DNA from 3 places in the Mesorhizobium sp. WSM3879 genome. Region 1 is predicted to be linked to each of the others. Evidence: predicted binding sites of a transcription regulator. Region 1 holds the regulator's gene; each other region holds the start of a gene.
What was found. Region 1 encodes PhoB, which activates phosphate uptake and scavenging genes when phosphate is short. Its sites were predicted from a motif close to TGTCATNNANCTGTCAT; they were not measured.
Positions count from the first base shown of each region.

Region 1 (3,278 bases):
GCATCCTGGCCGAGAGCAAGCCGAGCGAGACCGCGTCTCTGAAGCGCGGCCGGCCACAGGTGGGCCTCGCGCTCAAGCCGGAGGCGGCGGCGGTGGTGACAGTGGTGCTGTCGCTCAATTTCCTCTCGGTCGCCGTTATCGATTATGCGGGCCAGGTCATCGCCGAGGAGCAGCGCCGCCTCGATACGCTCACCATGCCGCGCGACGAGCTGATCGGCGAATGCTTGGCGATCGTGCGGCGCCGGCTGGACGATCCGGACCTCGACGTCGGCAGCGTCGCCCGCATCGCCATGGGCATCCAGGGCATCACCGATTCCCATGCCCGCGCCATGCTGTGGTCGCCGATCACGCCGCTGACCGACATTCCCTTCGCCGACATCCTGGAAAAGGAATTCGGCATTCCGGCCACCATGGAAAACGACTGCAACATGATGGCTGTGGCGCTGCAGTGGCGCGATCCCCACCGCTATCGCGACAATTTCATCGCCATTCTGCTCTCGCACGGCATCGGCATGGGCCTGGTGCTGAAGGGCGAGCTGTTCACCGGCACACATTCGTCCGGCGGCGAGTTCGGCCACATGATCCATCGTCCGAGCGGCGCGCTCTGCCGTTGCGGACGCCGCGGCTGCGTCGAGGCCTATGCCGGCAACTACGCCATCTGGCGCAGCGCCATGAAGATGAGCGAGGACGCCGAGCCGATCGATGTCGGCGACGCCGACATGCGGGCGCTCGCCGCCAAGGCGCGCGAGACAGATGGCCCGGAGCGCGAGGCCTATCGCCGGGCCGGGGAGGCGCTGGGCTTCGGCCTTGGCAGCCTGTTCGCGCTGATCGACCCGGCGCCGGTCGCCATGGTCGGCGTCAGCGCCGCCGCCTTCGACCTGATCGAGCCGGCGCTGCGCGAGGCGATCGCCCAGACCGCCGGCGGCCAGCATTCAAATTCGATCTCCTTCGATACCGAGCCGAACGAATTGCCGCTGATCCGCGAAGGCTGCGCCGTGCGCGCGCTGACCTTCGTCGACCAGGAGATTTTCGCCTCGGGCGTGCAGGCAAGAGCGGGCAAGAACGTAGCCTGAGCAGCTTCGAGAGCGATCGTTAGCTTCCGAGCATCCTGCAGACGCCGGAGATTAGTGAAGCCCCCCGCAGCTTCGTCATTCCAGGGCGGAGCAGGAGCGGAGCTCCCTCCGCCCGTGGATGACGAAGCACAGGCGTCTCGGCTACCCACCAACGCAGATCCCGGAATTGCCGAACCCGTCAGAACATCGAGCCGAGGATCTAGTCTTCCTTGATCGCATAGCCCGCCCCGCGAATGGTGCGGATCACATCGGGCATCCGGCCGTTGTTGACCGCCTTGCGCAGGCGTCCGACATGCACGTCCACGGTGCGCTCGTCGATATAGATCGTCTCGCCCCAGACATTGTCGAGCAGCTGGCTGCGCGAGAACACCCGGCCGGGATGCCGCATCATGAATTCCAGCAGCCGGAACTCGGTCGGACCGAGCCTGATCTCGCTCTTCTTGCGGTAGACGCGGTGCGATTCGCGGTCGAGGACGATGTCACCGACCTTGAGCACGCTGGACAGCACCTCCGGCTTGGCGCGGCGCAGCAGCGCCTTGACCCTGGCCATGAACTCCGGTGTCGAGAACGGCTTGACCAGATAGTCGTCGGCGCCCGTCGAGAGGCCGCGCACCCTGTCGCTTTCCTCGCCGCGCGCCGTCAGCATGATGATCGGCAGGCGTTCGGTCTCGGGCCGCATCCTGAGGCGCCGGCAAAGCTCGATGCCGGACACCGCCGGCACCATCCAGTCGAGCACCAGCAGGTCGGGCACATTCTCCTGCAGGCGGATCTCGGCCTCGTCGCCGCGCGTCACCACCTCGACCTGATAGCCCTCGGATTCGAGGTTGTAGCGGAGCAGCACCCCCAGCGGCTCCTCGTCCTCCACCACCATGATGCGTGGCGCGATCATTTAGCAGGCACCTTCGCTGTCAGGCCGCCGGCGCCGACATCGCCGTCTCGTCCTGCTTAGGACGATTCGCGGGCAATTGCGTGCCGGTCAGCACATAGTAGGCGTTCTCGGCGATGTTGGTGACGTGATCGCCGATGCGCTCCAGATTCTTGGCGCAGAACAACAGATGCGTGCAAGCCGTGATGTTGCGCGGATCCTCCATCATGTAGGTCAGGAGCTCGCGGAAGACGGAGGTGTATTTGACGTCGATGCGCTCGTCGTCGTTGCGGAGCTTGGCGAGCGCCGTGGCGTCGCCGGTCGCGTATTCCTCGATCACGCCCTGGACCTGGATCAGCACCAGCTGCGCCATCGAGTCGATGGAGTGCGAAAGGTCGCGCGGCGCGGCGCTGATGCCGACCGAGCCGACGCGCTTGGCGATGTTCTTGGCAAGGTCGCCGATGCGCTCGAGATCGCCGGCCATGCGGATGGCGCCAACGACGCTGCGCAGGTCGTCGGCCATCGGCTGGCGTTTGGCAATCAGCGTGATGGCGCGATCGTCGAGCTCGCGCTGGCGCGCGTCCATGATGGCATCGTCGGAGACCACGCGCTGCGCCAGCGCGTTGTCGGAATTCAGCAGAGCCTTGGTCGACGCGCCGACCATCGAGCCGGCAAGATCGCCCATGTCGCGGATGAGCTGGCTGATCTGCCTCAGATCCTCGTCGAAGGAAGCGACCGTATGGGCCATGGTTATGTCCTCGTATGAACTCAGCCGAAGCGGCCGGTGATGTAGTCCTGCGTGCGCTTCTCGCGGGGCGAGGTGAAGATCTTCTCGGTCCGGTCGAATTCGATCAGCTCGCCGAGATACATGAACGCCGTCTGCCGCGACACGCGCGCCGCCTGCTGCATGTTGTGGGTGACGATCACGATCGTGTAGTCGGCCTGCAGCTCGTCGATCAGCTCCTCGATCTTGGCGGTCGAGAGCGGATCGAGCGCCGATGCCGGCTCGTCGAGCAGGATGACCTCCGGCTTCACCGCCACGGTGCGGGCGATGCAGAGCCGCTGCTGCTGGCCGCCCGAAAGGCTCTGGCCACTGGCGTTGAGCTTGTCCTTGACCTCGTTCCACAGCGCGGCGCGCTTCAGCGCCTGTTCGACGCGATTGTCCATCTCGGCCTTGCTGATCTTCTCATACAGCCTGACGCCGAAGGCGATGTTCTCGTAGATCGACATCGGGAACGGCGTCGGCTTCTGGAACACCATGCCGATCTTGGTCCTGAGCAGGTTGAGGTCCTGCGAGGGGTCGAGGATGTTCTTGCCGTCGAGCAGCACCTGGCCTTCGG
Region 1 is NZ_NSFZ01000007.1:151,597-154,874, reverse strand. Features, by position in the region: gene CK218_RS17650 (ROK family transcriptional regulator) at 1-1,073, shown strand, start outside; gene phoB (phosphate regulon transcriptional regulator PhoB) at 1,273-1,962, opposite strand; gene phoU (phosphate signaling complex protein PhoU) at 1,982-2,686, opposite strand; gene pstB (phosphate ABC transporter ATP-binding protein PstB) at 2,707-3,278, opposite strand, start outside.

Region 2 (3,278 bases), on a different contig from region 1:
TCGCCCTGATGCCTTCGCGATAGAACAGGTCGCGCGCCACGTCGAGGATCTTGTCGGCAGCCTTCGGCGCCGGCGCCGTGCCGGCTCCGCTGATCGACGCTTCAATTTTTTTGTCCGATGGCATTCAACAAACTCGCTTGACAATGTTACTGACCGGTACGTACGAGTGGCGCCGCTCCATTGCAACGTACCGGTCAGTAACATGATAGCTCATTCCCGTCCCTTTGGCCAGCGCTACGCCTTCGTCGTCGTCGCAGTCATCTTCTTCTGCCTGCTGATCGCCGCCGGACTCCGTTCCGCGCCGGCGGTCATGATGCTGCCGCTGGAAGAGAGCTTCGGCTGGCGGCGCGATGTCGTCTCGCTTGCCGCCGCGGTCGGCATCTTCCTCTATGGCCTCACCGGGCCATTTGCCGCGGCGTTGATGGAGCGGATCGGGCTACGCCGCACACTGCTTGCCGCGCTGCTGATCATGTCGGGCTCCACAGCGCTCAGCCTGCTGATGACCAAGCCGTGGCATCTGCTGATCACATGGGGGATATTTTCGGGCATCGGCTCGGGCGCGGTCGCGACCGTGCTCGGCGCCACCATCGTCAATCGCTGGTTCAAGACCAATCGCGGCCTGGTGATGGGGCTGATGTCCGCCTCCAGCGCGACCGGCCTGCTGGTGTTCCTGCCGCTGCTCGCCTCGCTGGCTCAGTCGGGAGGTTGGAAGCCGGTCGCCGTTGCCATCGCCATTGCCACGGCGGCTCTCGTGCCGCTGGTCTTTCTGCTGGTGCCGGAGCGCCCGGCTTCCATCGGCCAGGTGCGTTATGGCGCCGATGCCGACGACGTGCCGCCGGTGTCGCCGGCCGCGCAAGGCAATTTCCTGGCGCATACGCTGAACACGTTGCGCCGTGCCGCGGGAACCAGGGTGTTCTGGTACCTGTTCGCCACATTCTTTGTCTGCGGTTTCACCACAAACGGCCTCGTCGGCACGCACCTCATCGCCTTTTGCGGCGACATGGGCATCGGCGAGGTGCAGGCAGCCGGGCTATTGTCGATGATGGGCATCTTCGACCTGATCGGCACGACGCTGTCCGGCTGGCTCACCGATCGTTTCGATCCGCGCAAGCTGCTTGGCGTCTATTACGCCGTGCGCGGCCTGTCGCTCATCTATCTGCCCTATTCCGGCTTCTCGGCGGTCAGCCTGATCATCTTCGCCGTGCTCTATGGACTAGACTGGATCGCCACAGTGCCGCCGACGCTCAGGCTCGCCAACGAAGCTTTCGGCGACCGCAGCGGCCCGATCGTGTTCGGCTGGATCGTCGCCGGCCACCAGGTGGGCGCCGCGGCGGCGGCGGCCTTCGGCGGCACGATGCGCGAATTGCAGGGCAATTACGAGCTTGCCTTCCTGATCGCCGGCATGACCGGCATAGCCGCGGCCTGTATTTCGCTCTTGATCAACACGAGCAAGCCGGCTTTTGAGCCGGAACCGCAGGCGGCCTAAAGCGCGACTTCCCCTTCTCCCGCAAGGGGAGAAGGGAGAGCTGTGACCTGTTATCAAAATTTCATGGTTCCGATATGCGCCTGAAACATTGAGGCCGGAGGTTTGCGGTCCCGTTCAACGCCATCCGGAGACAGCCATGAACAAGCTCTCGTTAACCCGCCGCGCTTTCGTCACCTCGGCCAGCGCCTTTGGCCTAGTCGGCGCCTCCGGTCTCGCGTTGCCTTACTATTCGCGCGCCAATCAGCGCCCGGCCTTCACCCACGGCGTCCAGTCCGGCGATATCGACGCCACCTCCGGCGTGATCTGGACCCGCACCGACCGGCCGGCGCGCGTGATGTACGAAGTGTCGACCACCGAAAGCTTCGCCGACGCCGTCAGGCTGGCGCCGCTGGATACCTCGCCCGCCAGCGACTATACGGTGAAGCGACTGCTCACCGACCTCGCCGCCGACCAGGACATTTTCTACCGGATGACGGCCGCGGATCTTTCCGACATCAACGCCGTCTCCGAGCCGATCGTCGGCCGTTTCCGCACCGCGCCGGCGTCGAAGCGCGACGTGCGCTTCGCGTGGTCGGGCGACACCGCCGGCCAGGGCTGGGGCATCGACGAGACCGGCATGAAGACCTACTCCACCATCGCCAAGCATACGCCTGACTTCTTCCTCCATTCCGGCGACACGATCTATGCCGACGGCGCCATGAAGGACGAGGTCGACCTGCCCGTCGGCGGCAAGTGGAAGAACGTCGTCATGATCGACGGCAAGCGCAAGGTTGCCGAAACGCTGGACGAGTATCGCGACCAGTGGAAGTACAACATGATGGACAAGCACGTGCTCGCGCTTAGCGCCATCTGCCCGACCTTCTACCAGTGGGACGACCACGAGGTGGTGAACAACTGGTCGGATTCGAAGGACCTGACGACCGACAACCGCTACACGGAAAAATCCATCCATGTGCTGGCGGCCCGCGCGGCGCGCGCCTTCCACGAGATGACGACCATCCGCTACGAACCTTCGGAACCGGGACGCGTCTATCGCAAGATCGCCCACGGGCCGCTGCTCGACGTGTTCTTCCTCGACATGCGCTCCTATCGCGGCCCGAACGGCCCCGACATGGAGGACACGCTGACGCCGAAGTCGCGCATGCTCGGCGAGCAGCAGACGCAGTGGCTGAAGCGCGAGCTTGCGAATTCCAAGGCGACCTGGAAGATCATCGCCGCCGACATGCCGCTCGGCCTCGTCGTTTGGAACGACGCGGCCAAAAAGGCCGGCGCCGAGGCGGTCAGCAACGGCGACAATGGCGCGCCGAAGGGCCGCGAGCTCGAATTCGCCGACCTGCTGCGCTACATCAAGAACGCCGGCATCACCAACACGGTGTGGCTGACCGCCGACGTCCACTATACGGCGGCGCATTACTACAATCCGGACAAGGCGCAGTTCCAGGATTTCAACCCGTTCTGGGAATTCGTCTCCGGCCCGATCCACGCCGGCACCTTCGGTCCCAACGATCTCGACATGACCTTCGGGCCCGAGCTGAAGTTCATCAAGGCGCCGAGCGCCGAGCAGGGCCAGAACCTGCCGCCATCAGCGGGCCTGCAGTTCTTCGGCCTGGTCGACATTTCCGGCGCCACCGAGCAACTAACGGTGCGGCTGATGGATCGCGACGACAACGAGCTCTACAAGGTCACGCTCGATCCGGTGCGGTCGGCTTAGGGTCGGGACGAGGCACCCCCCTATTTCCTGCCGGACTGTCCGGCAGGGCACGGGGGCATGTGCCGGAGTGCTACCGTTGTC
Region 2 is NZ_NSFZ01000003.1:518,289-521,566, forward strand. Features, by position in the region: gene CK218_RS09255 (TetR/AcrR family transcriptional regulator) at 1-124, opposite strand, end outside; gene CK218_RS09260 (MFS transporter) at 203-1,486, shown strand; gene CK218_RS09265 (alkaline phosphatase) at 1,623-3,197, shown strand.
Region 2: a site for PhoB is predicted at 1,535-1,551, ahead of CK218_RS09265 (alkaline phosphatase). Genes of this name have one in related genera too.

Region 3 (3,278 bases), 120 kb from region 1:
GCGCGGTGTCGGCATGGCTGACCAGCGCCGCCTGCTCGTCGGCGTCCAGCGGGTAAAGAGCAATGCCGATGCTGGCCGACACCAGCTCGCCGCCGGGCGACAATTGGCTCTCCTGGCGCAGCTTGGAAAGCACCGCCTCGGCGATGCGGCCTGCGGCCTGCGGGTCGGGAAGGTTCGGCGCGATGATGGCGAACTCGTCGCCGCCGAGGCGGGCGAGCATCTGCCCATGGCGGAGCACGCCCGAAGCGCATTGCGCCACCCTCTGCAGCACGGCGTCGCCGGCCGCATGACCGAAGAGGTCGTTGACCTCCTTGAAGCGGTCGAGATCGAGAAGCATCAGCGCGAGCTGCCCGCCCTTGCCGCTTGCCGTGGCGATCTCGGCCTCGAGGCGGCTGGTGAAGCTGCGGCGATTGGCAAGCCCGGTCAGCGGATCGAAATGCGCCAGGCGAAGGATCTCCTGCTCGGCCTTCTTGCGCTCGCGAATGTCGCGGACGGCGACGACGTCGTGAGGCTTGCCGCAATAGTCGATGCTGCGGGCGATCAGCTCGACCGGGATGCGGGTGCCGTCCTGGCTGCGCAGCTCGGTTTCCTGCGCCTGGCCGCTGCCGCCGGCGATGGCTGAGGCGATGCGTTCGCCGAAGAGGTCGCCAAGCGTCATCACGTTCAGCGTGCCGGGCGCGATGCCGCTCAGCGCCGCGATGCTGTCGTTGGCGCTGACGATGCGGCTGCCGTCGCAGACGATCAGCCCCTCGACCGCCGCGTTGGCCAGGCCGTGCATGCGCTGCGCTTCCGCCTGGTGGCGTCGGAAGCGCAGGTCGATGCGGAGCGCCGCGGCCGAGAGCACCAGGATGACCAGGCTTGCCGCCGCGGCGGCAAAGGCTTGCGACATCGGCGCGATGGTGAATTTTGAGATCTCTATCGAGGAGTCCGGATAAATCGAGACCGCCGCCATGGCGATAAAATGCAGTGTGCAGATGGCCAGTGTGAGCAAGACGGCGGCAGCGATCGTCGTAAGCGTCGACGGGCGGCGCAGCACGACGAGCAGCGAAAGCGCGGCAAGCGTGACGCCCGCCGCCAGCGAAAGAGCGACGAGCAGCTCGTTCCAGACGATCCGGCCCTGGACCTCGAACGCCGCCATGCCGGTATAGTGCATCACGGCAATGCCGACGCCGAGCACGGCGCCGCCGACAAGGTAGTGATCAATGCCGCCGCGGATGGTGGCGATCCACATTCCGGCCGCTGTCAGAACTACGGAGGCAGCCAGCGAAAGGGCGGAAAGCTCCGCGTTATAGGCGTTGGGTATTCCCGGCGTGAAGGCGATCATGGCGACGAAGTGCGTCGCCCAGATGCCAAATCCGGTCGCCGTGGCTGCAATCAACAGCCATGCGTAGCGATTTCGACTGGTCGATTGCTCGACATGGCGAAGAAGATTGACCGCCGAGAAAGAAGAAATTCCGCAGATGAGCGCCGCAAGCGCGACCAACCTCAGATCGTGCTCGTGCACGATGCAATTATAGACGGTCAACATTTGGCCCCACCTGATCTTCCCGCATCAATCAAGTTAAGATTGCTTAAGGCCCGACGGCTAAAGAATCGATTAGTGGACCTGCAACCGACGCGTGTGTCTCGGGTTGTAAGGGCGGATAAGGTTAGGCCGGCTGTCGCACACGCGCTCAATCCTAAGCCGGCAAGCAATCTGCCCGGCCGTGACTGATGCACGTTATTTTAGGATCAGTTGATGTTCATCGACGCATAACAAAACCGTTGTCCGATTGTCATGCGCAACACATACTGGTTTCTGCGGAAGCCCCCCTTTCGCCAATCACAACGGGAGATGAAAACATGAAGCTCTTCGGCTTCGCGGCAGGTGTTGCCGCTACCTTGACCCTGCTTTCCACCACGTCCGCTTTCGCTGTCACGCAGATCAGCTGGTGGCATGCGATGACGGGCGCCAATGCGGAAGTCGTCGACAAGATCTCGAAGGACTTCAACGCCAGCCAAAGCGACTACCAGATCGTTCCGGTCTTCAAGGGCACCTATCCCGAGACGCTGAATGCAGGCATCGCCGCATTCCGCGCCGGCCAGGCGCCAGACATCATCCAGGTTTTCGATGTCGGCACCGGCGTCATGATGGCGGCCGAGAGCGCGATCAAACCCGTGGCCGAAGTTTTGACGGGCGCGGGGATGACGTTCGATAAGAGCCAGTATCTGCCCGGCATAGTCGGCTACTATTCGAAGCCGGACGGCACCATGTTGTCTTTCCCTTACAATTCCTCCTCGCCGATCCTCTACTACAACAAGGACATCTTTCAGAAGGCCGGCCTCGACGTGAACAACCCGCCTAAGACCTGGAACGAGGTCTGGGAAGCGGCGAAGAAGATCAAGGCGAGCGGCGCGGCCCCTTGCGGCTACACCTCGACCTGGCTGACCTGGATCCATCTGGAAAATTTTGCCGCCTGGAATAATGTTTCCTGGGCGACCCAGCAGAACGGACTGGCCGGCGGCGACGTCGAGCTCAAGATCAATGCGCCGATTTTCGTCAACCACTTTCAGGCGCTGGCTGACCTCGCCAAGGATGGCACTTTCAAATATGGCGGGCGCACCTCCGAGGCCAAGCAGATATTCCTCGCCGGGGAATGCGGCATCTTTACCGAGTCCTCGGGCGGGCTCGGCGATATCGTCAAGTCGGGCATGAACTACGGCATCGGCCAACTGCCGTATGACAGCGATGCCAAGGGCGCGCCGCAGAACACGACGCCCGGCGGCGCAAGCCTCTGGGTTTTCAGCGGCAAATCCGATGCGGAGTACAAGGGCGTCGCGGCCTTCTTCGCCTATCTCTCCAAGACCGAGGTGCAGGAATATCTGCACCAGAAGTCGGGCTACCTGCCGGTGACGCTGGCGGCCTATGAGGCGACCAAGAAGTCCGGCTTCTACGACAAGAACCCGGGCCGCGAGACACCGATCCTGCAGATGACCGGCAAGGCGCCGACCGAGAATTCGAAGGGTGTGCGCCTGCCCAATCTGCCGCAGGTGCGCGATATCCAGAACGAGGAGTTCGAGAAGATGCTGGCCGGCCAGGAAACGGCTCAGCAGGCGCTCGACAATGCCGTCTCGCGCGGCAACGCGGCGATCAAGGACGCTTTGGGCAACTAGACCTGGCCGAGATGAAACGTCGCCCGCGCGGATCCGCGCGGGCGATCCTTGCTTGACGAGGAAACCAAGCTGACCCCGCGCGTCGTTTTCCCCCACAAAGTTCTGCCTTACCTGCTTGTGGCGCC
Region 3 is NZ_NSFZ01000007.1:276,365-279,642, forward strand. Features, by position in the region: gene CK218_RS18260 (EAL domain-containing protein) at 1-1,528, opposite strand, end outside; gene ugpB (sn-glycerol-3-phosphate ABC transporter substrate-binding protein UgpB) at 1,843-3,153, shown strand; gene ugpA (sn-glycerol-3-phosphate ABC transporter permease UgpA) at 3,223-3,278, shown strand, end outside.
Region 3: a site for PhoB is predicted at 1,763-1,779, ahead of ugpB (sn-glycerol-3-phosphate ABC transporter substrate-binding protein UgpB). Genes of this name have one in related genera too.